Regions from separate parts of the Neobacillus sp. B24 genome, predicted to be linked through region 1. Evidence: a T-box and tRNA genes for the amino acid it is inferred to sense, from the RefSeq annotation. Region 1 holds a T-box; the other holds one or more tRNA genes.
What was found. The T-box of region 1 lies ahead of leuS (leucine--tRNA ligase). A T-box ahead of a tRNA ligase gene usually reads a tRNA of that ligase, here a tRNA-Leu.
Positions count from the first base shown of each region.

Region 1 (12,376 bases):
CCGGGTTTCGGATTGGCTATGTGGCTGACTACTCGGCAGATTTAAAACAAACATATGAAATTGAATATGCCATTGATAAGGAACGTGGCACAATTTCCTGGACTACAACGGAAGAAATTGCCCCTGGAGAGCGTTATAAGTTTGTTGTGGAATACTATAGTGACACTCTGAAGGTTAATAAGGCAAAGAAATCATTATCCTATCAATTCAAAAGCTTCGTTGATATCGGACTGGTGAATATCAATTTTTCAAAACCTGCTAAAGCGAAAGAAATGAAGCTGACTCCAGCACCGCAGGATCAAAGCCATGGGGATGGAAAAGATATCTTTGCTTATCACTTTCAGGATGTGAAAGCGGGGGACCTTAAAAACTTTAAGCTTACATATAAGCGAACTGAAACAAAGCCGACAATTGAATTAATAAATTCCGAAAAAAATGTAGAAGAAAAAAACGATAAAAGTATCAACTATTTAGCATTTGGAACATTTGGCGGTGTTAGTATTCTTTCAGCAGGCGCGTTGACTGTTTTAATCAAAAGAAACAGGAGACAAGCTTCATAATCCGGTTAAACGTACATCGTACTTTAACATATATACAGAGACAGTAACCTATGGGAGGTGAAGAATGTGTTCAAAAAACTATTAAGAATTGACAAAAAGGTGTTGATTGTTGTTGCGCTGCTGATTGGGGTTGCGTTGTCTTTTTCAACAGTTAAAACAATGGCTTATTTGGACTCACCTGGTTTTTGCCAAAACTGCCATACGATGCAATCGGTCTATACGTCATTCATGGATTCTACTCACGCGGAATTGCAATGTAATGATTGTCATTTGCCGCATAAGAGTGAAGTGGGAAAATTATTTTTTAAAGGCCGAGCAGGGATGACCCATATTTATTTCAACACATTGGGCACAGAGAAAATTCCGGATGTGATTGGTGCGACAGAACGCACCAAAGCGATTATGAACGATAACTGTATCTCCTGCCACCAGAGTACGGTCAGCAATGTATCGCATGATGCGAAAGACAGCTGTATTTCCTGTCACAAAACTGTACCGCACGGCAAAGGGTTTAAAGATGATCATTTCAACAAGCCGCCGAAATCAGGAGAGCTATTAGAAAATAAGGGAGGATTTTAAGAATGAGCAGGGTTAGATACGGGGCATATCTTCTTCTTCTGGCGTTTGTGCTGATCATCACTGGCTGCAGTAATGATTCCGGCGAAAAGACAGCAAACGCGGCAGGCAAGAAGACGACAGGCCTCTCAGCAGATGAAATCTCAAATGAAGCCTTCAAGGACCAATTTCCATTACAATACAACAGCTATATGAAAAATAAGAAAATGGAAGATACAAAATACAATGGTTCTGAAAAACGCAGCAAATACGACCCGGACAAAGAACCGCTATTGCCGATTCTTTTCAATGGATACGGGTTTGCCACCGAATATAATGAGGACCGTGGTCACGTTTATGCATTGGAAGATATCCGGAGTATCAAACGGATTACCGATAAATCAGTAGGTTCCTGTTATACATGTAAATCTACTGCTGTTCCAAAAATGATTGAGGAAATGGGCGATGATTATTGGGGCGCGAACTTCAACCAAGTGATTTGGCCAAAGGGTGAAGAGATGGGCCACTCACCAATAGGCTGTTCTGACTGTCATGATCCAAAAACAATGGATTTACGGGTAACCCGTCCGAGCTTCTATAAAGCATTGGAAGCAAAGGGTGTTGATACCTCCAACCCGACGAAAAATGACATGCGCACCTATGTTTGCGGACAGTGTCACGATGAATACTATTTTGCTGCCAGCAATAGTGAAGTAATCTTCCCATGGACTAAAGGATTTAAGCCAGAAGATATGTATGAATATTATAACACCATTGCCAAAGACAATGGCTTTGAAAAAGACTGGGTGAGCAATATCTCCGGAACACCTATGCTGAAATCACAGCATCCTGAGTTTGAAACCCATAGTTCAGGTACACATGGCAAGGCAGGCGTATCTTGTGCAGATTGCCATATGCCATATGAACGCGTTGATGGCAAGAAGAAAATTTCATCTCACTGGTGGACTTCACCGCTTAAGACCATGCAAACTTCCTGCGGTCAGTGTCACGGTGATCGTGATTTAGACAAGCTGAAAGACCGCGTTCTTGAAATTCAAGAAGCCAACGTAAGTGCATTGCATGAATCGCAGGATATTTCTACATCTGCTCACTATTATGTGAACAAAATGATTACATCGGGTGTTGATCAAGCGAGGATTAAAGAAGCTCAAGAATTTGTCCGTCAGGGTCAATGGTACTGGGATATCATTGCTGCTGAAAACTCATCAGGATTCCACAACCCGCAAGGCTCAATGGATTCTTTAAGAATCTCAATCGAGAAGTCCAATAAAGCTATCCAAATTGCGACGGAAGAACTTGTGAAAAAAGGTGTAAGCATTGAAGAGCTAAATGGCGAAATTGATAAAGTGAAGAAAGCAGTTGCCGAAGAGAAGGTAAATGAGAAGAAGAAGGATGCTGCAGTCAATAGCTACTTCCCTGCACAAGCGCCGGTTGTACCAGCTGTACCAAAAAAATAAATCTTTCCATGTTAAATGACACTGTTCCTTATTAGGAGCAGTGTTTTTATTTTTCCTACTGTCGACAAATGGCAATTAATAATGATTGCAGTCAAACAGAAAAAGGTCTAAAATGACCAAGGGTAACTTAATATTTTTTATCAAAGGAGCGTTTTTCATGCCGCGTGCCTTATGGCTTTTAATCATCGGGATGGCAGTGAATACAATAGGCTCTTCTTTTTTATGGCCTTTAAATACAATCTATATTCACGATCATTTAGGAAAGTCTTTATCTGTTGCCGGAATTGTCCTGATGCTGAACTCGGGGGCAAATGTCATTGGAAATCTGATTGGCGGCAGTTTATATGATAAAATCGGCGGTTATAAATCGATTCTACTTGGAATTGGTATCTCACTTTTAGCTTTAATAGGGTTAACCTTCTGGCATGGCTGGCCGGACTATATCATATTCTTGACCATAGCGGGCTTTGGAGCAGGACTTATTTATCCACCTATGTATGCAATGGCCGGATCGGTTTGGAAAGAGGGTGGACGTAAATCCTTTAATGCCCTTTACGTCGCTCAAAACCTCGGCGTTGCCGTCGGTGCTTCTCTTGGCGGACTCGTTGCAGACTACTCATTCGAGTTAATTTTCTTGGCGAATACGATAATGTATATTCTTTTCCTTGGAATTGCTGTATTCGGTTATAAAGGTATTACGGAAGTGCCTATACCACATCAGCAAAAAGACATTTCTGCAAATGTTGTGAAAAACAAGGCAAATCTATCCGCTTTATTTATCCTATGTGCCGGGTATTTACTGTGCTGGGTAGCCTACAGCCAATGGACGACAACTATTGCATCATACACGCAGAACATTCATATTTCTCTTACACAATACAGCTTCCTATGGACCATTAATGGAGCAATTATTGTTCTTGGGCAGCCAATCCTAAATGGAGTCTTAAAGCATCTATCTGCATCACTTAAACTGCAAATTTTAATTGGAATCGCGATTTTCATTGTTTCATTTATAGTGGCTGGCAGAGCAGATGCCTTTACTGGCTTCCTTGTTGCAATGATTATCCTAACGATTGGGGAAATGTTTATTTGGCCGGCCGTTCCAACCATTGCATTTGAACTGGCGCCAAAGGGCAGGGAAGGATTTTATCAGGGAATCGTGAATAGCACGGCAACTGGCGGCCGAATGATTGGTCCGCTGCTTGGGGGAATAATCGTTGACCTGTACAGCATGGCAGCTTTGTTTACTATCCTTATTGGATTATTCCTTGTTGCGGTAGTAACAACGCTAGTTTATGATCGTAAGATTAAACTGGAAAAACCAGTTGCTGTAAACGTATCTTAAAAGGCATTGAGGATTATTCTCGATGCCCTTTTTTGCGTCCATAAAGCTTTTAATTATTGTTAAAGACCGGGTTTTTTCGTTCAAAATAAACACGGAATAACGTTTATATTTCATCCCTATACTTTCCCTTTTAATGTATAGTTAGAGTAAGTATAATCATGAAGCGCCAACTGTTATGAAGGTGTTGGATGAAGGGGGCAGAAAATGAGAAGAATTATTTTATCGACAGAAAGTGGTGCGGATTTACCCAAGGATTTAGCTGACAAACATGCAGTTCAAGTGGTCCCAATGCATATTGTCATGGATGAACAGGATTATTTAGATGGTTTTTTACCGGTACAGGATATATTTGATTATTATGATCGCACAAAAAAGATTCCTTCTACCACAGCCACAAATCCCCATGAGTATCATGATTTTTTTTCGAAAATAAAAGATGATTATCCTGATTGCATTATTATTCATATTGGGTATACATCTAAGGCATCCTCTTCATTCCAAAATGCAATAATCGCAGCGGAAGAGTTTGCTGATCTTTTTCTCATTGATGCTTTGAATGTTACTGGCGGTTTAGCTGCAATTGTGATGTATGCGGTTACTTTGTTAGAGAAGGAACCTACAATTGAACCTATGCGCTTAATTGAAAAGATAGAAGCAATGGTTCCTAAATCAAGATTGGCATTCATTCCCGGAAGCTTAGAGTTTTTAAGAGCAGGTGGAAGGGTAAGTAATTTTGCTTATCTGGGAGGGGCACTGCTAAAAATTAAGCCATGCATCGAATTAATTGAAGGAAAACTTGTATCAACCAAAAAATACCGTGGAAAAATGAATGTCGTAGCAGAAAAACTCATGCAGGATTATTTAAATCAATATAGCATTGATAGAGAACAACTTTATTTGCTTTATTCTATTGGGCTCGATGAAAGTATCAAGCAACGGATGGATGAAATGGCAATAGAAGCTGGTTTCAAAAATGTAAAATGGCTTCAAGCTGGGGCGATGATTTCTACGCACGCGGGACCTGGTGGATTCGGAATTGCAGGATTTGAATTGTAGGTGCGCTAACAGTAGGGAAAGTCAAAAACGCTTAAATCTTACACTACCAATCAAGCGATCCACTGAAAACTATTTCTGTTATATTAGCAAAACTGTTGAAATAAACTGGCTTGTTTAAAAAAAGACTTACTTGCCAAAGATGAAAATAGGCACAAGTTTACTTGCATCCTGTTAGAAAATACAATAAAATAACAATTACATTCATATGTAATAACTTTGATTAGGAGTAGTAATGGTCAAACCCGCATGTAGAGAGTTGACGGCTGGTGAAAGTCAACCGGGGAAATCATGAACTCGCCTAGGAGTTGCAAGCATGAAAGGTCAGTAATGCTAGCCGTATGCCGCGTTAAGGTGTAATGAAGCGAGTGCAAGTGCACTAATGTGGGTGGTACCGCGGGAAGATACATAATCCTCTCGTCCCTGTTTTGGGATGAGGGGTTTTTTTATTTTTAAATAGAAAAATTTGAATAGTAAAAGCTGGATGAACTATTCAATTAGGAGGACTAAACATGAGCTTCGATCATCAGCAAATCGAAAAAAAATGGCAAAAAAAGTGGGAAACAGAAAAGACATTCAAAACAATCGAAGAATATGAAAAACGGAAATTCTATGCGCTTGATATGTTTCCGTATCCATCCGGGGCCGGCCTTCACGTCGGTCATCCTGAAGGTTACACTGCAACCGATATCCTTTCCCGGATGAAACGAATGCAGGGCTACAACGTACTTCATCCAATGGGCTGGGATGCTTTCGGGCTTCCTGCAGAACAATACGCATTGGATACCGGTAATGACCCGGCGGAATTCACTGCGAAAAATATTGAAACGTTTAAAAGACAAATTAAAGCCCTTGGATTTTCCTACGACTGGGATCGCGAAGTGAACACAACCGATCCGGAATACTATAAATGGACACAATGGATTTTCTTAAAGCTTTGGGAAAAAGGACTGGCATACGTAGATGAAGTACCGGTCAACTGGTGCCCGGCACTTGGAACGGTTTTGGCAAACGAAGAAGTAATTGATGGGAAAAGTGAACGTGGCGGACACCCTGTTGAACGCCGTCCGATGCGGCAGTGGATTCTAAAAATTACCGCCTATGCAGACCGTTTATTAGAAGACCTAGAAGAACTTGATTGGCCTGAAAGCTTAAAAGAAATGCAGCGCAACTGGATTGGCCGTTCTGAAGGTGCAGAAGTAATCTTCCAAATTCAAGGGCATGAAGGGACATTTACGGTATTTACAACCCGTCCTGATACCCTTTTCGGTGCTACCTATGCGGTGCTTGCACCTGAACATACATTGGTAGATAAAATCACAACAAAAGAACAACGTGCTGCGGTTGATGCTTATTTGGAAAAAGTAAAGTCCAAGAGTGACCTTGAGCGGACCGACTTGGCAAAAGAAAAAACTGGTGTATTTACTGGGGCATATGCCATCAATCCAGCAAACGGTGAAAAAATGCCAATCTGGATTGCCGATTATGTATTAGCCAGCTATGGTACCGGTGCAATTATGGCGGTTCCGGGGCATGATGAGCGCGACTATGAATTTGCGAAAGTATTTGAGCTTCCAATTGTAGAGGTTGTTGCCGGAGGAGATGTTAACAAAGAAGCTTACACCGGTGATGGGGAACATGTTAATTCTGATTTCTTAAATGGCTTAAATAAAGTGGACGCCATTCAGAAGATGATTTCCTGGCTTGAGGAAAAAGGCATTGGAACCAAAAAGGTAACCTACCGCCTGCGCGACTGGTTATTCAGCCGCCAGCGCTACTGGGGCGAGCCGATTCCAATCATCCATTGGGAAGATGGCACCGCAACTGCTGTTCCGGAAGCTGAACTTCCATTGATGCTTCCGAAAACAACCGATATCCGCCCTTCCGGCACGGGTGAATCACCACTGGCTAACATTGAGGAGTGGGTGAATGTTGTTGATCCGGCAACCGGCAAAAAAGGCCGCCGTGAAACCAACACAATGCCGCAATGGGCTGGCAGCTGCTGGTACTATTTACGCTATATCGACCCTAATAATCATGAACAATTAGCTTCACCCGAAAAATTAAAGCACTGGCTTCCGGTTGATATTTATATTGGCGGTGCCGAGCACGCGGTACTTCACTTATTGTACGCCCGTTTCTGGCATAAATTTTTATATGATATCGGCGTAGTGCCAACGAAAGAACCGTTCCAAAAACTGTTTAATCAGGGAATGATTCTGGGTGAAGGCAATGAAAAAATGAGTAAATCAAAAGGAAATGTTGTCAATCCTGATGATATCCTTATTAGCCACGGTGCAGATACACTGCGTCTTTATGAGATGTTCATGGGACCGCTTGATGCATCGATTGCCTGGTCAACTAACGGACTTGATGGTTCACGCCGCTTCCTTGACCGCATTTGGCGTTTATTTGTAGAGGAAAATGGTGAATTGAATCCAAAAATTCAAGCCTTTGAAGAAGCTTCCAATCTTGAAAAGGTCTATCATCAAACAGTGAAGAAAGTAACTGAGGATTACGAAGGATTACGGTTTAATACCGCCATCTCACAAATGATGGTGTTCATTAATGAAGCCTATAAAGCAACGGTCCTGCCAAAGAACTTTATCGAAGGCTTTGTCAAGCTGCTTGCACCAGTTGCGCCCCATATTGCTGAAGAGCTTTGGGAAAAACTCGGCCACAATGATACGATTTCCTACGAAGCTTGGCCGGCATATGATGAAGCTAAACTTGTTGACGATGAAGTGGAAATTGTGGTTCAGGTCAATGGCAAAGTGAAAGCGAAATTAATGGTGCCAACGAGTGCAGGTAAAGAAGCAATGGAAGGTATTGCAATGGATGACGACCGCGTCAAGGAACAAATTGAAGGAAAAACAATTCGCAAAGTCATCACTGTTCCGGGTAAACTAGTTAATATTGTTGCAAACTAAAGTGAAAAAGCGGAAGCTCCTAAGCGCTGAAACTGGACAATAATATAAACATCCTCCTGAGATTGGAGGATGTTTTTCTGAAGGGATGGAACAAATGGAAGAAATCAAAACAATTACAACTGAGGAATTGAAAAAGAAGCTGGAAGCGGGCGAAACACCTGAAATGGTGGATGTCAGAGAAGATCATGAGGTGGCAATGGGGAAGATACCTGGTGCTAAGCATATCCGGATGGGCGATATCCCGGCACATCTTGATTATTTTGATAAAGATAAAGAATACATTTTTATTTGCCGTTCCAGCGGCCGCAGCGGGAATGTCTGTCATTACCTTCAGGACCAAGGCTACAAAGTTGTTAACATGGTTGGCGGCATGCTTGAGTGGGAAGGTGAAACAGAGTAACGATCCTTTTGGGGTCGTTACTTTTTTATCCTCTATTTTTAATTTTCTGAAAACCTGTCAATAATGATAGAAAAAAGAAAGGTAGAGGACAATGATTCAGGTGAAATTGTTTGATCGTGAGCATGAGCAGGATTTGGAAAAGGAAATGAATCGGTTTTTAAGAAGATTGGATGAGAAGAGTCTCTTGGACATTAAATATAATGTTGCGGCTTTCCAGGAGGATGAGGAAGAAGATCAAGTTTATTGCTTTTCAGCGATGATTATTTATAAGGCCTGACAACTAGAGTCAGGCCCAATTTTTTTTAGCTGTAATGGCCGCGTTTGTACCGGCTAATCTTCCGGTCACAAATGCGGAGGTGATGTTATATCCACCTGTATAACCGTGAATATCAAGAATTTCTCCGCAGAAGAACAGCCTGTTCATCAGCTTTGATTCCATCGTTTTTGGGTCTATTTCTTTAACAGAAACACCGCCGCCGGTTACAAAAGCTTTATCTATTGACAATGTCCCGTTCACTTTAAATTGGAACTGCTTGAAGCTTTTTGCAAAAAGGCGGATTTTTTCGTGAGATACCGTTCCTGCTTGCGCTGAGGCGTCGATTTCATTTTGTTCTAGAAGAAACAGCAGGTAACGCTCCGGTAAAGGACCTTTTAAGGTATTTTTGATACTTTTCTTTGGATCTTCCTTGATTAGTTTCATAAACTCCTGGAAAAGCTCCTCTTCGTTCCGGTCCGGTAAGGCATCCAGGCTCATGGTCACTTGGGTTAGGTTCCACTTTTTCATTGCTTTGACAACAAACTGACTGCATCTAAGCACTGCAGGACCGCTGATGCCAAAATGAGTAAAAATCATATCCATTCGATGACTAATCAAAGGCTTCCCCTTCGGATTTAAAACACTTAAGTCAATATCCCTTAATGACAAACCTTGCAGTGTTTTATCTTTTATAAATGGTTCGGCAGAGGTAACGGGCACTTCGGTAGGGTATAGTTCCGTTATGGTATGACCTGCTTTTTTCGCCCATGCATAGCCATCTCCGGTTGATCCGGTATGGGGAACCGACTTCCCGCCAACTGCAATTACTACCGATGGGGCAGTGAATTTTTGTCCGTCCCTTAGCAGGACACCCAGCACCTGTCCATCTTGAAAGAGCACTTCTTCAACAGGGCTGTTCTTGAAGACTTTAACCTGCAGTCTGTCTAATTGTGCCAACAAGGTTTCCACCACTGTTTGGGCTTTATCGGTAACCGGGAACATCCGTCCATGGTCTTCTTCTTTTAAGGTAATCCCCAGTTCTTCAAAGAAAGTGATAATATCTTCATTATTGAAAATGGAAAAGGCACTATATAAAAATTTGCCATTTCCAGGGATATGCTTGATAATTTCATCTACGGGGAGACGATTGGTGACATTGCAGCGCCCGCCACCGGAAATGGCCAGCTTTCGTCCCAGCTTGTCCCCTTTATCAATTAACAGCACTTTTACCCCTTTTTCACCAGCGGCAATGGCTGCCATCAGTCCGGAGGGGCCGCCGCCAATGATAATGACATCAAATTCCATATATTCACCAACTTTAAAATAGATTCATCTCATTATATACTTGTATGATAAATTTTCACAATTTTACCTTGGTTGTGAGTAGCATCCGAGGTTAAGAAGTTGTAAACTATCAATAGTGTGCAAAAAAAGTCGAATTTACATTAAAAAAATTGAACGCAACGAATATATTTATAGGTGAAACAGAATGCTTATGCTTTCTAGTAGGAAGGGATTATATGCAGTCAAAGCTATTAAGAGGGACATTTATTTTAACCATCGGAACGATACTATCAAAGGTACTCGGATTAATTTACGTTATTCCTTTTTTCCAAATTGTCGGCCGGGAGGGAACGGTACTCTACCAATACTCCTATGTTCCTTATACAATTTTTATTAGTGTCGCAACGGCGGGGATTCCGCTTGCCGTGTCAAAATTCATTTCTAAATATAATGCGCTTGAAGAATATGCTGTTGGTCGTAAGCTATTTAAATCCGGCCTGATTATCATGCTCGCAACTGGATTAGCCTCATTTTTGATTATGTATTTGGCAGCACCAGCATTTGCGCAAATGAGCATTGGTGATGAAAAGGCTGATCTTGAAGATGTTACCACCGTAATGCGGGCTGTCAGCTTTGCGTTAATTGTGGTCCCGTTTATGAGTTTAATCAGGGGCTTTTTTCAGGGGCATCAATCGATGGGCCCTACGGCAGTTTCTCAAGTTGTTGAGCAAATTGTTCGGATCGCTTTCGTCCTTGTTGGTGCCTATGTCGTGCTGCATTTTTTGGATGGATCGATTGTCACCGCCGCAAGCGTAGCTACCTTTGCCGCATTTGTTGGTGCCATCGGCGGGCTTTTGGTTTTATTTTGGTATTGGTATAAGCGAAAGCCTTATTTGGATGAATTGCTAGAACAGGATAAAGGGACAATGAATGTCTCATTAAAGGAAATTTATAAGGAAATTTTGCTGTATTCCGCTCCGTTTGTCCTTGTCGGGATTGTCAATCCGTTATTTCAGGCAATAGACCAAGCTACCTTTAGCAAAGCCATGGGCGCGATTGGTTTGGGGGAAGTGGCGAAGTCTTATTTTTCAATTTTGAACTTTGAATCGCATAAAATTGTCATTATTCCAATGTCGTTGGCCACCGCTTTTTCGTTAACGCTTGTTCCAAGTATCACTAAGGCATTTGTCGCAGGCGATCAAAAAGGCTTAAACCGGCAGCTTAATCAGACATTCCAAGTATTATTATACCTGACTCTCCCAGCTTCTATTGGCCTATCATTGTTGGCCGAGCCGGTCTATACGGCTTTTTACCAACATGATTTACTGGGTACTGAAGTATTGAGAACCTATGCTCCGGTTGCCATATTGTTTTCGCTTTATTCTGTTACTGCCGCCATATTACAGGGAATTAACGAGCAGCGGTTTACAATATTAAGTTTGTTAGTAGGTTTGTTAGTAAAATTAACCTTAAACATTCCACTGATAAAAATGATGGAAATAAAGGGAGCTATTTTAGCTACAACTTTGGGATATACTGCTGCTATTTTAATAAATCTAATCGTAATAAAAGTTTATTCTAAATATCCCTTCCGGCTTGTTTGGCGAAGGAGCCTGTTGATTACTATTTTTGTTGGTTTAATGTGGGCAGGTACCGGAATTGTTTATAAATTATTATCGCTCTTCCTAACACCAGAATCCAAAATGCAATCTGTCATTATGATTTTGGTGAGTGCAGGAGCAGGAATCGCCATCTACTCTTATCTAGGACTAAAATCAGGCCTTGCCCGAAGATTGTTCGGTGACAGGGTGGACAAGTTACTGACAAAATTAAGATTACCTGGAAGGAGACGGTCATTTGAGAATTGATAAATTGCTTGCGAACCTGGGCTATGGCAGCAGAAAGGAAGTCAAGCAGCTGTTAAAAAGCGGGGGTGTCAAAATCGATGATGTCGTAGTGAAGGATGCCAAACAGCACGTCGATCCACATAGTCAAACGGTTACTTTAAACGGCGAAACCATTGAATACAAGGAATTTATCTATCTAATGATGAACAAGCCTCCTGGGGTTATTTCTGCGACAGAGGACCATCATGATGAAACCGTGATTGATTTGCTGGAGCTTGAGGATCAGGTATACGAACCGTTTCCGGTCGGCCGGCTTGACAAAGATACGGAGGGGCTGCTGTTAATCACCAATGATGGACAACTGGCACACCGTCTGCTGTCTCCAAAAAAGCATGTCCCGAAAACGTATTTTGCCGTAATTGATCAGGAAGTAACAGAGGAAGATGTAAAGGACTTTGCAAAAGGCGTCGTTTTGGATGATGGCTATTTGACCAAACCTGGTGAGTTGAAAATTCTCAAATCTGGTATCACATCCGACATTGAATTGACGATTACCGAAGGCAAATTTCATCAGGTGAAAAGGATGTTTGAAGCTGTTGGGAAAAGAGTGGTCTATCTGCAGCGGATTTCAATGGGACCGTTGCTGCTCGATGAAACCCTGGAACTCG
Region 1 is NZ_AP035777.1:4,377,704-4,390,079, reverse strand. Features, by position in the region: gene ACZ43M_RS21795 (hypothetical protein) at 1-560, shown strand, start outside; gene ACZ43M_RS21790 (NapC/NirT family cytochrome c) at 627-1,139, shown strand; gene ACZ43M_RS21785 (ammonia-forming cytochrome c nitrite reductase subunit c552) at 1,142-2,593, shown strand; gene ACZ43M_RS21780 (MDR family MFS transporter) at 2,751-3,938, shown strand; gene ACZ43M_RS21775 (DegV family protein) at 4,143-4,994, shown strand; T-box leader at 5,202-5,419, shown strand; gene leuS (leucine--tRNA ligase) at 5,504-7,921, shown strand; gene ACZ43M_RS21765 (rhodanese-like domain-containing protein) at 8,016-8,321, shown strand; gene ACZ43M_RS21760 (sporulation protein Cse60) at 8,413-8,598, shown strand; gene ACZ43M_RS21755 (BaiN/RdsA family NAD(P)/FAD-dependent oxidoreductase) at 8,608-9,882, opposite strand; gene ACZ43M_RS21750 (putative polysaccharide biosynthesis protein) at 10,098-11,729, shown strand; gene ACZ43M_RS21745 (pseudouridine synthase) at 11,719-12,376, shown strand, end outside.

Region 2 (12,376 bases), 2.6 Mb from region 1:
CAATTGTTGCAAAATTAGACGTAGGGTGATCTGAGTAAAAAGGAGAACACAAATAGATGTGTTCTCCTTTTTGCGCTTTATATAAGATGAGGACTAATTCAACTTAAAGCCTTCGTTAATTCCTCGATCGGAACCAATTCCACTTTAAATAATGAATCCCTTTCTTTTATTTCACAGTATCCAGAAGTGTATGTATAAATGATTTCATAATCTTTTCCATTATAGATCACATGAGTATTTTTCTCCATTGACTCCACCCCCAGGTAAATGCTTATAAACTATATATATAACCTTTTTTTTAAATAGGCTATACGACATTTTTACAATCTTTCCTGAGATTCTATTACTTTTGTAGTATCATCAGTTAGAAACAGAGAAATGGCACGAAACTGACTTAAACTTTTTTTCTATACTATTTTAAAAGCGCAAGCATTAGAATACTTAGTCCAAAATCCTCATATCCCTCATACGCTAAACCTCTAAAACCAAAATACTTTTCGGGAAATTTCTATTTATTTCTAGTGAATTTTCATTGTAAAAAAGCTGATTTTTCCCAATAACCTCTGTAGTTTCGACTAAATACCTATGCAATAGTCCTCTTTCCCGTGAAAAGAACAGACAAGAATCTACAACGTTAGGAGAATAGCGCTTTTTTACTGCGACTTTTTGCGCTATTACTAAAAATAGTAATTTAGTATAGTGTAATTATACTGAAAATTATTTGTTTTCAGTATAATTACACTAGTAAAAAGGGGGCTACATCTACTATTTTTCTATTTAAAAAAATTAAAGGAGGAGTAACATGGGTAATAAAATCACTGCAATTTTACTAGTTTCATTATTATCGATTGGCAGTAGCGGTTTTGCTGCAACAGGTAATCTTACACCGAAACAATTAGATTTACATAAGCCGACGCTATCGAAAACAGGCCTCAAGGCCACTGACCTCCAAAGTGTGGATCCAAATAAAGAAGTTCGCGTTATTGTTGAATTGGATGGCAGTGCCCCAGTACAAACCGCAACGAAAAAAGGTGTAAAATATGATAAGCTAGCTAAAGCAGAGCGTAAACAGCTTGAAAAGGCTGCGAAAAACCAACAAAAAGCGGCAAAAGATAAAATCAAAGGGAAAAATGTCAGCATTAAATACGAGCAAGAATTTAATGCCATCGTAAACGGCTTTAGTGCCAAAGTGAAATACGGTGATATTGAAAAAATCAAGGAAGTATCCGGAGTAAAACAAGTCTATATGGCCACAGAGTATACACTTCCAACTGAAAAGCCTGATATGAAATACAGTAAAGAACTGGTTCAGGCTCAACAAGCTTGGAACGATTTCGAGAACAAAGGCGAGGGAATGGTTGTCGGGATCATTGACTCCGGTATCGATCCTTCCCATAAAGACTTTACATTAACAGATAGTTCCGAAGCAGAATTGTCTGAGGCTGAAGTGAACAGTGAGATTGTTGAGTCTAGTCTCCCTGGACATTTTTGGACTGAGAAAGTTCCTTACGGCTGGAACTATTATGATGGTAATGATGACATCGTTGATGACAATGTGGATACCGGGATGCATGGAATGCACGTAGCTGGAACCGTTGCCGCAAACGGTGACGAAGGAAACGGAGGCATCCAGGGTGTTGCTCCAGAAGCGCAATTATTAGCTTTACGTGTCTTTGGTGAAAATGAAGCAACCACTTATGGCGATATTTATATTAAAGCGATTGATGATGCACTTAAGCTTGGGGCAGATGTACTAAATATGAGTCTTGGTTCTCCTGCCGGATTCGTTGATGCTGAATCTCCTGAGCAACAAGCCGTGAAACGCGCGGTTGACAACGGAGTGGTGATGTCGATTTCAGCAGGTAACTCTACTTACTTTGGAAACGGCTATTTCTACCCATATGCATCCAATCCTGACTATGGTGTAGTGGGAGCACCAGGTGTATCCTATGATTCTATTTCAGTAGCTTCATACGAAAATACCACGTTAACTGTTGATGCTGCCAATGTTTCAATTAATGGGGGCGAAGCAAAACAAACTATGTTCCTGTCTGCAGGACAAACAGCTCCTAAAATTGGAGAAAGCTTTGAATTAGTTCATGCGGGTATTGGAGCTCCTGCTGATTTTGCAGGTAAGGACTTGACAGGCAAATTCGCACTAATTCAACGGGGTACATTAGATTTTGTGACGAAAGCATTGAATGCACAGGCTGCTGGAGCAGCAGGTGTCATTGTTTACAACAACACAGATGGAACAGTAAATATGGCAACAGATGCTAAAATCACCATTCCTCAATTATTCATGTTGAAATCCGATGGAGATACTTTTGCAGCAGCACTTAAAGCAGGCCAAAAAGTTACAGTTACCTTCGGTGGCGAAAAAACTGCAGTACCGAACAGTGCAGCAGGCAAAATGAGTGATTTCAGTTCATGGGGTATTACACCAAACCTTGATTTCAAACCAGAAGTCACAGCACCAGGCGGACAAATTTACTCTACTGCAAATCATGATGAATACCAAATTATGAGTGGTACATCAATGGCAGCTCCACACGTGTCCGGTGGATCAGCCTTAGTTTTAGAACGAGTTGATAAAGAATTTGGTCTTAATGGGGCGGCAAGAGCAAAGCTTGCAAAGAAATTCCTATTAAATACAGCGAAGCCAGTTGATTTTGATGGAGCACCAGTATCTCCTCGCCGTCAAGGAGCTGGGTTAATGCAGCTTCATGCAGCATTAACAACGCCTGTAACGGTGACAGATTCAAAAACTGGCGAAGCAAAAGTAGCTCTTAAAGAGGTTAAAGGCAATACGGTAACATTTACCCTTACAGCAGAAAACTACTCTGACAATGCTGTAACATATGATGTCAATGCAAGTGCACAAACAGATTCTCCTATTAACGGCGGTGGCGTGTTTGTTTCAGCACCTAACATGTTCGGTGCAATTGATTTAGGGCAGGTTGCAACTGTTAATGGTAAGACAACCAGTACAATCGAAGTACCTGCAAAGGGAACAAAATCATTTGACGTCACTGTTGATGTTAGCGACTGGGATGCAGATTTAAAATCCTATTTCACGAATGGTTATTGGTTAGAAGGTTTTGTAAAACTAACGGACCCAACGGATTCAAATCCGGACTTAGTTGTCCCTTACGCTGGCTTTAAAGGTGATTGGAATGCGGCACCAATTGTAGACACCCCTGCTTGGGATCCAATGTCTTACTACGGATACACAGGAGTTGTAACGCCTGTTGGCGGCGGCAGCTACGATTTCTTGGGATTTGATCAAGCAACTGGTAACCTGAATCCAAATCTTATTGCCATTTCACCAAATGGTGACGGGACAAATGATGAGGCAACTTACATTTTATCTCTCCTTCGCAATGCAAAGAAATTTAATTTAAATGTTGTGAATACTGATGGCAAGGTAGTAAAAGAAATTGCCTCAGAAGTAGAAGTACCTAAAAACTACTATGATGGCGGAAGAGGCGCAATGTACTACCTATTCTCTGACTGGACTTGGGATGGTACAATGCTTAACGGTAAGAGAGCTCCTGAAGGCCAATATTACTTGCAGGTAGCAGCAACTCTTGACTATGAAGGTGCTAAACCACAAATCGTTACATTGCCAGTAAAACTTGACGTAACATCTCCTAAACTTAAAACAACCTTAGGCACAGACAGCAAAACAGTGTCTGTGGATGTTTCGGATAAAACAAGTGGTGTGGCTTACTGGTATGTTGAGGTTGATGGTGAACGTGTTTCAGAAGAACCATATGTAAAGGGTGAAACTTCCTTCGTTCTAGACCAGCCAGTAAAAAATGGCCAAACGGTCGAAGTTATTGCCGTTGACAATGCGGGTAACAAATCCTCCAACACTGTAAAAGTCGGCAGCAATGGCAACAACGGAACTACCGGAAATCAGAAATAAATCAGCAAAAGGCAAGCAATCTTTCCAGGTTGCTTGCCTTTTTGTTCCCCATAAAAGTTAACATGGATTTGGATGGTGCCCAGTCACCCTATTGATCTCAAATGGGTATCAATCCAATGAATAACATCGTCTTGGACTTCTTCCCTGTTTGTTTCATTCAGCAATTCATGGCGGGCACCCTCATAAAATTTATACGTAACATTTTGCATCCCTTCCGCCTTATACGCCTGGAAGGACTTAAGGACCCCTTTCGTGTCTCCCCCAACGGGATCCTTGCTGCCAGAAATGAGAAAAATCGGCAGACTGGCCGGTGTCGCCATAATATTTTCAGGTTTATTTACCGTTTCAAGACCCTCGAGCAGGTCATAGTAAAATCCGGCAGTAAAAACACCACCGCATAAAGGATCAGCTATATACATATCTACTTCCTGTTCATCTCTGCTGAGCCAATCGAAATCTGTCCGGGTTGGTTTAAACGCTTTATTATAGCTGCCAAAGGTGAGTTTGTTCATTAATGGACTCGGCGTTCTGCTGCCCTTCTTTTTCTTCTCACGCGCTGCTATCATCTTGCCGATTTTCCCTATGATTCCAGGATCCCCGCCTGTACCGCTAAGAATAACGCCAGCAAGCCTGTTTCCGTAAAGTTGAATGTACCGCCTCGATAAAAACGAACCCATACTATGGCCGAATAAAAAGATCGGCACGCCGGGATATTCTTTTTCAATGATGGAAGTTAGCGCTTCCATATCGTTCACGACCCTTTCAAACCCTTCCTCATCGGCAAAATACCCGATGCTGTTTGTCTTAGACCCTGTCATCCCATGGCCGCGATGGTCATTTCCATAGACAAATATATTTTGTGAAACTAGCACTCTTGCAAAAGAATCATACCGCTTTACATGCTCTGCCATTCCGTGGGAGATTTGAACAATCGCTCTCGGTTTTTCCGAGCTCTCTCCCCCCCACTTCACTGCATAAATTTCCAGTCCATCACTACCTTGATAGGAAAATTCTGTTTGCATCATCGATTATCTCTCCTTATAAAGAAAAAGGAGACCCACCCAATTGCCGTAAAAAATTGTGTGAGCCTCCGATCCTTCATCTTCCTATTAACCTAAGAAAAATATATCGAACCTGCAGTATATTGTCAAATTCGCCCTTTTTTCAAACGATAATTACATCCTATACTCATTAACACATAGAATAATTGCTAGTTTCCATGTAAAATTAACTTTAAAACAAGGCACCTGAGGTGAAGTCATGGCAGAAAAATCTTCGTATATGTATCTATTATTTCTTGGTTTGTACGCAATCTCCTATATGGGAAATGCCGTTTATGGAACATTTATGCCCGTTTATTTAAAAGATATCGGATTAAGCCAGACGTCGATTGCTACCCTTTTAAGCTTTGGCCCCTTAATTGCGATTCTTGCTCAACCTATTTGGGGCACCATCGGAGATCGGTCAGAAAGTAAAAACAAAGTCCTGCAATTGCTGACCCTGGGAAGTGCTATTTCGGTATTGTTATTTCCACTATCTGATCAATATTTTTATTTATTGATCATAATATGCTTGACTGCATTTTTTCAGTCATCGATCAACCCGATTAGCGATGCCATCACCCTGGAACATCTGTCTAAAACCAAATGGAATTTTGGCCCAATTCGATTGGCAGGAACAATTGGATATGCCGTGATGTCTGTTGTTTTTGGTATTATTGCAAGCAGAAATATAAACAGTATTTTTATTGTATTTACAGTTATTATGCTTCTGACACTTTTAATTTGTACCAAACTCCCTAAAATAAAGGGGCACCAGACTAGTAAAAACAAAGTTTCTTTGCTAGTACTATTAAAAAACCGAAAGCTGCTACTGTATATCACGATTAATTTTATGATACAGGTGACTCTTGGCTATTATTACGCTTTTTTCCCTATTTATACAAACAATTAGGCGCAGATAACAGTTTGCTCGGCTGGTCCATGCTTGTTTCGGCAATAAGTGAGATACCATTCTTGCTTTTTGGTCATAAAATTACCCAATGATTTGGTATTCCAGTGGTGTTATTAGGAGCTGCATTCTTCGCGGGCATTCGCTGGCTGCTCCTTTACTGGGTACATAATCCATTCATGGTACTGCCGATGCAATTGTTCCATGGCGTAATTTTTATCGTATTATCCGTAACACTGGCTATTTTTATTAATCAAGAAGTGCCTAAGGAATTAAAGGCATCTGGACAGACAATTAACGGTTTAATTAGTTTGGGACTTGCTAGAATCATCGGTAGTATTGCTGGCGGTGTTGCTAGTGACTATCTCGGAATGCGTCAAGTATTTTTATATAATGGAGTCTTTGCCTTTATCACATTTATTGTTTTCTCTTGGATTTTCTTAAAGGAATCTAAGGCTGTACCAAAGGCTTCTGTTTCTTAATAACCGTAAATAGTTGTCTACACGATTAGAGTATCGTATTCGTCTATTAAAATGAAAAAAGGTCAACGCTCGAATTGCTTCAGAGCATTGACCTTTTTGGCTTTCTGGTCTTAAATGATACCGGTGGTCGGGGTCGAACCGACACTCCTTACGGAACACGATTTTGAGTCGTGCGCGTCTGCCAATTCCGCCACACCGGCAAAGTGTAAAGATGGCAGTGATTTTACTGGTCGGGAAGACAGGATTCGAACCTGCGACCCCTTGGTCCCAAACCAAGTGCTCTACCAAGCTGAGCTACTTCCCGAACATATATGGCGCGCCCGACAGGAGTCGAACCCATAACCTTCTGATCCGTAGTCAGACGCTCTATCCAATTGAGCTACGGGCGCATTTAATGGTGGAGGATGACGGGATCGAACCGCCGACCCTCTGCTTGTAAGGCAGATGCTCTCCCAGCTGAGCTAATCCTCCAATATGTTATAACCAAAAGTCCTAACTGCTCGACCAAGATGAATATATGAAACTATCATATGGCGGAGAGCAAGGGATTTGAACCCTTGATACGCGATTAACGTATACACGATTTCCAATCGTGCTCCTTCGGCCACTCGGACAGCTCTCCACATGAGTCAGCTTTAAAATAATATCACGTTTTGAGTCGTTAGCCAAGAGTATTTTTTTCCAATCCTGTTGCCCTGTTTCAACAAAAAAAGCATTTACTTGGCTGAAATGCTTTCCATTGTTGTTATTTTTCTTTTTTATTTTCTTTTTATTTTTCTTTTTGTCGACGGGTTGTATCACGGTTCGTCGACGTATCGGTAAATGTACTAATGTAACTCAAGCCAATCCAGATGTGTCCTAAATGCTTTTTAAAAAATTTCCTCCCCCCCTGTCCTTTTCACCCTTAGAACGGTATATAGAGGGTGAAAGGAGGTGAGAAACAATGGCACAATCAATTTTGGAAGGCACGAAGCTTCGTTTGATGTTTGAGGTAGGCCTTGATGATTTGGGTAAAACAATCTACAAGTCTAAAACGTTTAGTAACGTGAGAAAGGAAGTTACGGGGGATCAATTATTCCAAGCATCGATGGCGATTTCTACATTATGCAATGATCCACTAAACACAGTGGAGCGTAGCGACAACACCATAGTCACTGCTTAATCCTTTAAGTAAACATTAGTGCACCCCGTACTCTGATCTGATGGTGCAAGAATCGAAAAGGAGGTGAAAACAATGGCAAAAACACTAGAATTACAGTTTGTCACGGAGCTCGGCAAGACAGCCCGCCTTTCCTTGGATAATCCAAAGGAACCCATTGACGAAGCAGCAGTAAAGCAGGCAATGGAACAAATCATCGCGGCAGATGTCTTCACATCAGCGAGCGGCCGCTACGTTGAGGCTAAAGGCGCTCGCGTCGTCGATCGCAACATCGTTGAATATGAGATTGTTTAATGAAACGGAGGCCGGATTCAGTCAATGAACCCGGCCTTTTTAATAAATTTTCAAGGAAGGAGTAAACATTCGTGGACCAACTCATCCCACTCGTCAGCGAGGTAGGCTTTCCCATCGTCGTGACCCTTTATCTGCTTTACCGGATTGAATCCAAGCTCGATTTAGTGGTTCAATCGATTCAAAATTTGCCCGAGCGAATGAAAGGGTGAAATATATTATGTTTGTATCTCAGAATCCTAAATCAAAAAGTTTAGGGTTCTTATTTTTCCCAACTCAAAAAAAAACAACCTGCTCGCAGTACCTTATTCATTTAATTGCCATATCACACCTTTTTATATAATATTTTGAATGAGTATTAATATCTGAGGGGGTGCATCATTGCCAATCGTCTCTGAGAATTATAAAAAAAATTAAAAAGCCTTGATACTAAAAAGTGCTTTTGAATGTTTTGCCCAAAAAGGCTTTCAAGTCGCTACAATGGAGGATATCGTAAACCATTCTAAAATGAGCAAAGGCAATCCGGAAGAACTTTCTCTCATCTTCTGGGGCGTCATTGATGGCAGTTCGCTCCATCATGCTATGCTTCTACAACACTATCCCTTTCAAAATGTCATCACCGAACTTAAACAACTGATTTATTCAAAATTAAAAAAATGAAAGACGATCATTCCTCAGCGTAGAATGATCGTCTTTATTTAAGTCAGGTTTGTTTTATTCTTTAATGAATTCCTTTGTACTTCTCACTGTATCAATTGGGCGAACGTATTTTTCTATTTCTGCGCGCTTAGGCTCTAGAAATGGAGGTAATGATAATTTTTCCCCTAGCGTTTCATAAGGTTCATCTCCCATGAAACCAGGACCATCTGTGGCAAACTCAAATAATATTTGTGGAGCAACTCTTGCGTACAAGGACTCGAAGAAGTGACGATTGACATAACCAGATGTATGGAATCCAAAACTGCTCATCCGTTCAATCCATTCTTCTAATACAGAGCGATCCTCCACTCGAAATGCCGCATGGTGCACCGTTCCATATCCTTGTCGGGCATCAGGAAGAACCGCATTATATTCCACAATAACCGAGGCACCATTGCCGCCTTCACCTACTTCAAACAAATGGAATGACCCTTCTTGAGCAGTCTCTTTAAACAGTAGGACTTTTTCCAGCATTTCTTTAAAGTAATCGAAGTTTGCAATTCGCACAAAGACGGGCCCTAAACCAGTAATGGCAAATTGAAGTGGAATTGGCCCCTTTTGCCAAGGTGTACCCGATTCTATTCCTTTATTGACCTCATCTGAAATCAATTGGTATTGTTGATCATCAAAATCAACAAAAGAAAGAGTTTTCTTTCCAAATTGTTCTTTGATCCCCGTATGTTTGACTTCTAAACGATCAAAACGTTTTACCCAATAGTCTAATGCAGCATCACTTGGCACACGGAAAGATGTCTTTGAAATTTCGTTTGTCCCGTGTACACCCTTCGGAATGCCAGGGAAATCAAAGAAAGTCATGTCTGTACCTGCGCTGCCTTTATCATCTGCAAAAAAAAGGTGGTAGGTTTGAATATCATCTTGATTGACTGTTTTTTTAACTAAACGCATCCCTAAAACATAAGTGAAAAATTCATAGTTCTTTTCTGCACTGCTTGTAATAGCTGTTACATGATGTATGCCCTTCAGTTGATTCATTTTATATTCCTCCAAAAATTAAATTTAGGATGTATGTTCATAGTATTTCTTCCAATTCTTATTTTCGATGTAGTTTTAAAAAAATATGGCAGGCACACAGAATTTATTGTGCTTCTTCCATTAAGCCATTGACTTCATCAAGTTGGAGTACACGCATATTCCGCGGTAAAAAGCTCCGTATCTCTTCTTCATTAAACCCAACTTTTAATCTTTTTTCATCAAGAATTAAGGGTTTCCTTAATAGTCCAGGATTTTCTGCAATTATCGTATACAATTCTGGAAGTGATAGAGAATCGATATTTATATTTAACTCCTGAAAGACTTTTGACTTAGTTGAGATAATTTCATCTGTACCCTCTTCTGTTAAGTGGAGAATATTCTTAATCTCATCCAATGTAAGCCCTTCATGTTGGATATTTCTTTCTTTGTAAGGAATATGATGTTCATCAAACCAAGCTTTCGCCTTCCGGCACGAAGTACAACTAGGTGAAATATATAAAGTTACCATTATGAACACTCCTTCGGTGATTTGTCAGTTCAACTAATATCAAATAGATTCACCTTTTACCTCGAATTTAAATATCTCGAATTAAAGATACATTAATTATAAATCTTCTTCTCTAAATGTCAACAGCAAATAATTACAATTTGCATATGAAATTGACACTCGTTTTTTACTGGTCCTTAATGAGTAACCATTGGTATTAATAATAATAAGCGGAAATTTTTCGGTTAAACTGTAGAATAGGGCTGATTTGGGGTATATAAGCGGAATTTTTCCGATTAAGCTAAGCAAAATCAGCCATTTTTATGTTTTTTGAGTCAATAGTCGGAATCTGTCCGTCTATTCAAGTGATTTTCAGTGGTATTTCTAAATTAAGAGAAATTTCTCCCCTTATTTGTTAACAGATATAAATTGCAATACAAATTGGGCTACATTTTCGATGACATTTTGAGGATTTGCGACAGGACCGGTATCCTTTAGAGGAACCCCTTCCTCTTCAGGCCCTTCAATAAAAAAGGCTGACTGTTATAACGATGAGTGGAAATAAAATTGACCCTACGTTTATAAAGTTCAAGTTTAATGAAGCAATTATTCTTTTAAAGGTATGTTTACTTTTTAGACCTTGAAAACTGCTTGCTGTCTCTGCTTCGCTATAATTAGTAACAATCCCCCCTTCACTAGTGAAATAAAGCGATATGGCAGTAGTGAATACTCCAACATAAAACATCATATCAATCAATTTAATTTCAAATTTCTGTGACAGGAAATAGCTTGCCACGAATTGTAATAAAACCAAAAGAGAAGTAAGAATAAAAAAAAGATATTAAATAAAAAAGAGAAGTGCGCTAACACTTCTACTTGTAGCCTATCCCTATGGCACTATCCATTAGTCGTCCATTTTTATGGTGAATTCAAACCCTGTCGGCTTTGCTTTAAATGGAGTTTTACTTTCCTTAAAGACAAATTTTATGTTAGAAAAATCGTCTGGAATAGGTGGTGATATGATATAAGTATAGGATGTATGCCCACCTGAACCGCCCCCGCCTTCATTTCGGCAGTCGTAATCTGTCCCTTCACCGTCATCTATGGAAAGGTGAAACCAAGGATGATGTTCCCGAAAAGCTCCTGGCATTTCATCGGTATCATCCCGATCAATGGTAAGATGAACCACACTGGCATTTTGAAATTGACGGACAAATGTCACCGTGTAAAACAAATCAGCTCTTTCAAATGATTTCAAGATCGGAATATTTTTAACAAATCCTTCTGGTTCTACAATCGGTTTGAATAACTCTTCATTATAAAAATGTCCAAACACACCATTTAAAAATAATTCATTTAAGCTATATTTTTGGGACCACTCTGTAATAAGTTTTTCGGTTGGAAATCCAGGATTATTATTCGAGAGGTCTTTCCGTTTCTTGATTAACTCGCAAATTTGCTCATCGATATCCACTATTCGCTCATCATAGTGTTCTGTTGGTGGTTCGAATCCCATACGCTTCATATTCTCCGTCTCCCCTGCTCCCTAAACTAATTAGGAGTTATATCTTGTTAAAGGATTGCATTGGCAATAAGCTTGTCAATCTTTCGAATATCAACACCCTTTTTTAGATTTACTTTTATGTGGCCAGCCCTCGTCCATAATTCAACCTCTGAATTCACATCAAAAAAACTACCCGCGTTTTCCGTTGACCACATATTAATGGAAGAATACGGCAGGGAATAAATCTCGACCTTTTTTCCAGTTAACCCTTGAGCGTCTCTTACGATTAATCTTTTATTGGTGAAGATTGCACTATCGCGAATTGTTTTATAAGCAGCAATCGCCACTTCCCCATCGACTAAAATTCCGTTCACATCATTTGGAATTGGACATTCAGAGATGAACGTCCATTGCAAGATTCCCTGTGCTGCAGCAGCCATTAAAAACGCCTCCTATATATTTTTTCTTCACAAATTAAATTCTGTAAATATTTACTAAAACCTTTTTTTCTTCGAAAATACAAAGAAACAATTCAAATGCTTTTCATGTTTAACACATAACTTCTAGCTTTATATAACTTGTACAAAACTGTAAAATATATGTAATACATGATAAATGGGGGAAGCTTATGGAAAGATGGGAATATAAAACAATTAAGTTTAAACCGGGGGGCTTTTTCGGCGGGAAGCTGAATGAAGATGAATTCGAAAAAGGACTTAATGAATATGGAAACAATGGCTGGGAACTGATTTCCTGCTTTGACACCGTAAGCGTCAAATAGAATCCACCTATTAACATATATAGTACCTGTGAGATAATCTCTTCAAATCAAGGTTTGAGGAGGTTTTCTATGTCCAAGAGAAATAATCTAGAATTGTAT
Region 2 is NZ_AP035777.1:1,530,910-1,543,285, reverse strand. Features, by position in the region: gene ACZ43M_RS07725 (spore coat protein) at 1-29, shown strand, start outside; gene ACZ43M_RS07720 (hypothetical protein) at 99-248, opposite strand; gene ACZ43M_RS07715 (S8 family serine peptidase) at 803-3,931, shown strand; gene ACZ43M_RS07710 (alpha/beta hydrolase) at 4,015-4,956, opposite strand; gene ACZ43M_RS07705 (MFS transporter) at 5,192-5,884, shown strand; gene ACZ43M_RS07700 (MFS transporter) at 5,992-6,363, shown strand; tRNA gene ACZ43M_RS07695 (tRNA-Leu) at 6,482-6,563, opposite strand; tRNA gene ACZ43M_RS07690 (tRNA-Pro) at 6,591-6,667, opposite strand; tRNA gene ACZ43M_RS07685 (tRNA-Arg) at 6,676-6,752, opposite strand; tRNA gene ACZ43M_RS07680 (tRNA-Val) at 6,759-6,834, opposite strand; tRNA gene ACZ43M_RS07675 (tRNA-Ser) at 6,895-6,985, opposite strand; gene ACZ43M_RS07670 (DUF1659 domain-containing protein) at 7,307-7,525, shown strand; gene ACZ43M_RS07665 (DUF2922 domain-containing protein) at 7,598-7,816, shown strand; gene ACZ43M_RS07660 (YvrJ family protein) at 7,888-8,025, shown strand; gene ACZ43M_RS07655 (helix-turn-helix domain-containing protein) at 8,237-8,473, shown strand; gene ACZ43M_RS07650 (ring-cleaving dioxygenase) at 8,528-9,505, opposite strand; gene spxA (transcriptional regulator SpxA) at 9,609-10,013, opposite strand; gene ACZ43M_RS07640 (hypothetical protein) at 10,897-11,517, opposite strand; gene ACZ43M_RS07635 (PH domain-containing protein) at 11,565-11,936, opposite strand; gene ACZ43M_RS07630 (DUF4177 domain-containing protein) at 12,125-12,277, shown strand; gene tnpA (IS66 family insertion sequence element accessory protein TnpA) at 12,347-12,376, shown strand, end outside.
Region 2: it has a tRNA-Leu gene. The T-box ahead of leuS (leucine--tRNA ligase) is inferred to sense a tRNA for this amino acid. The anticodon was not compared.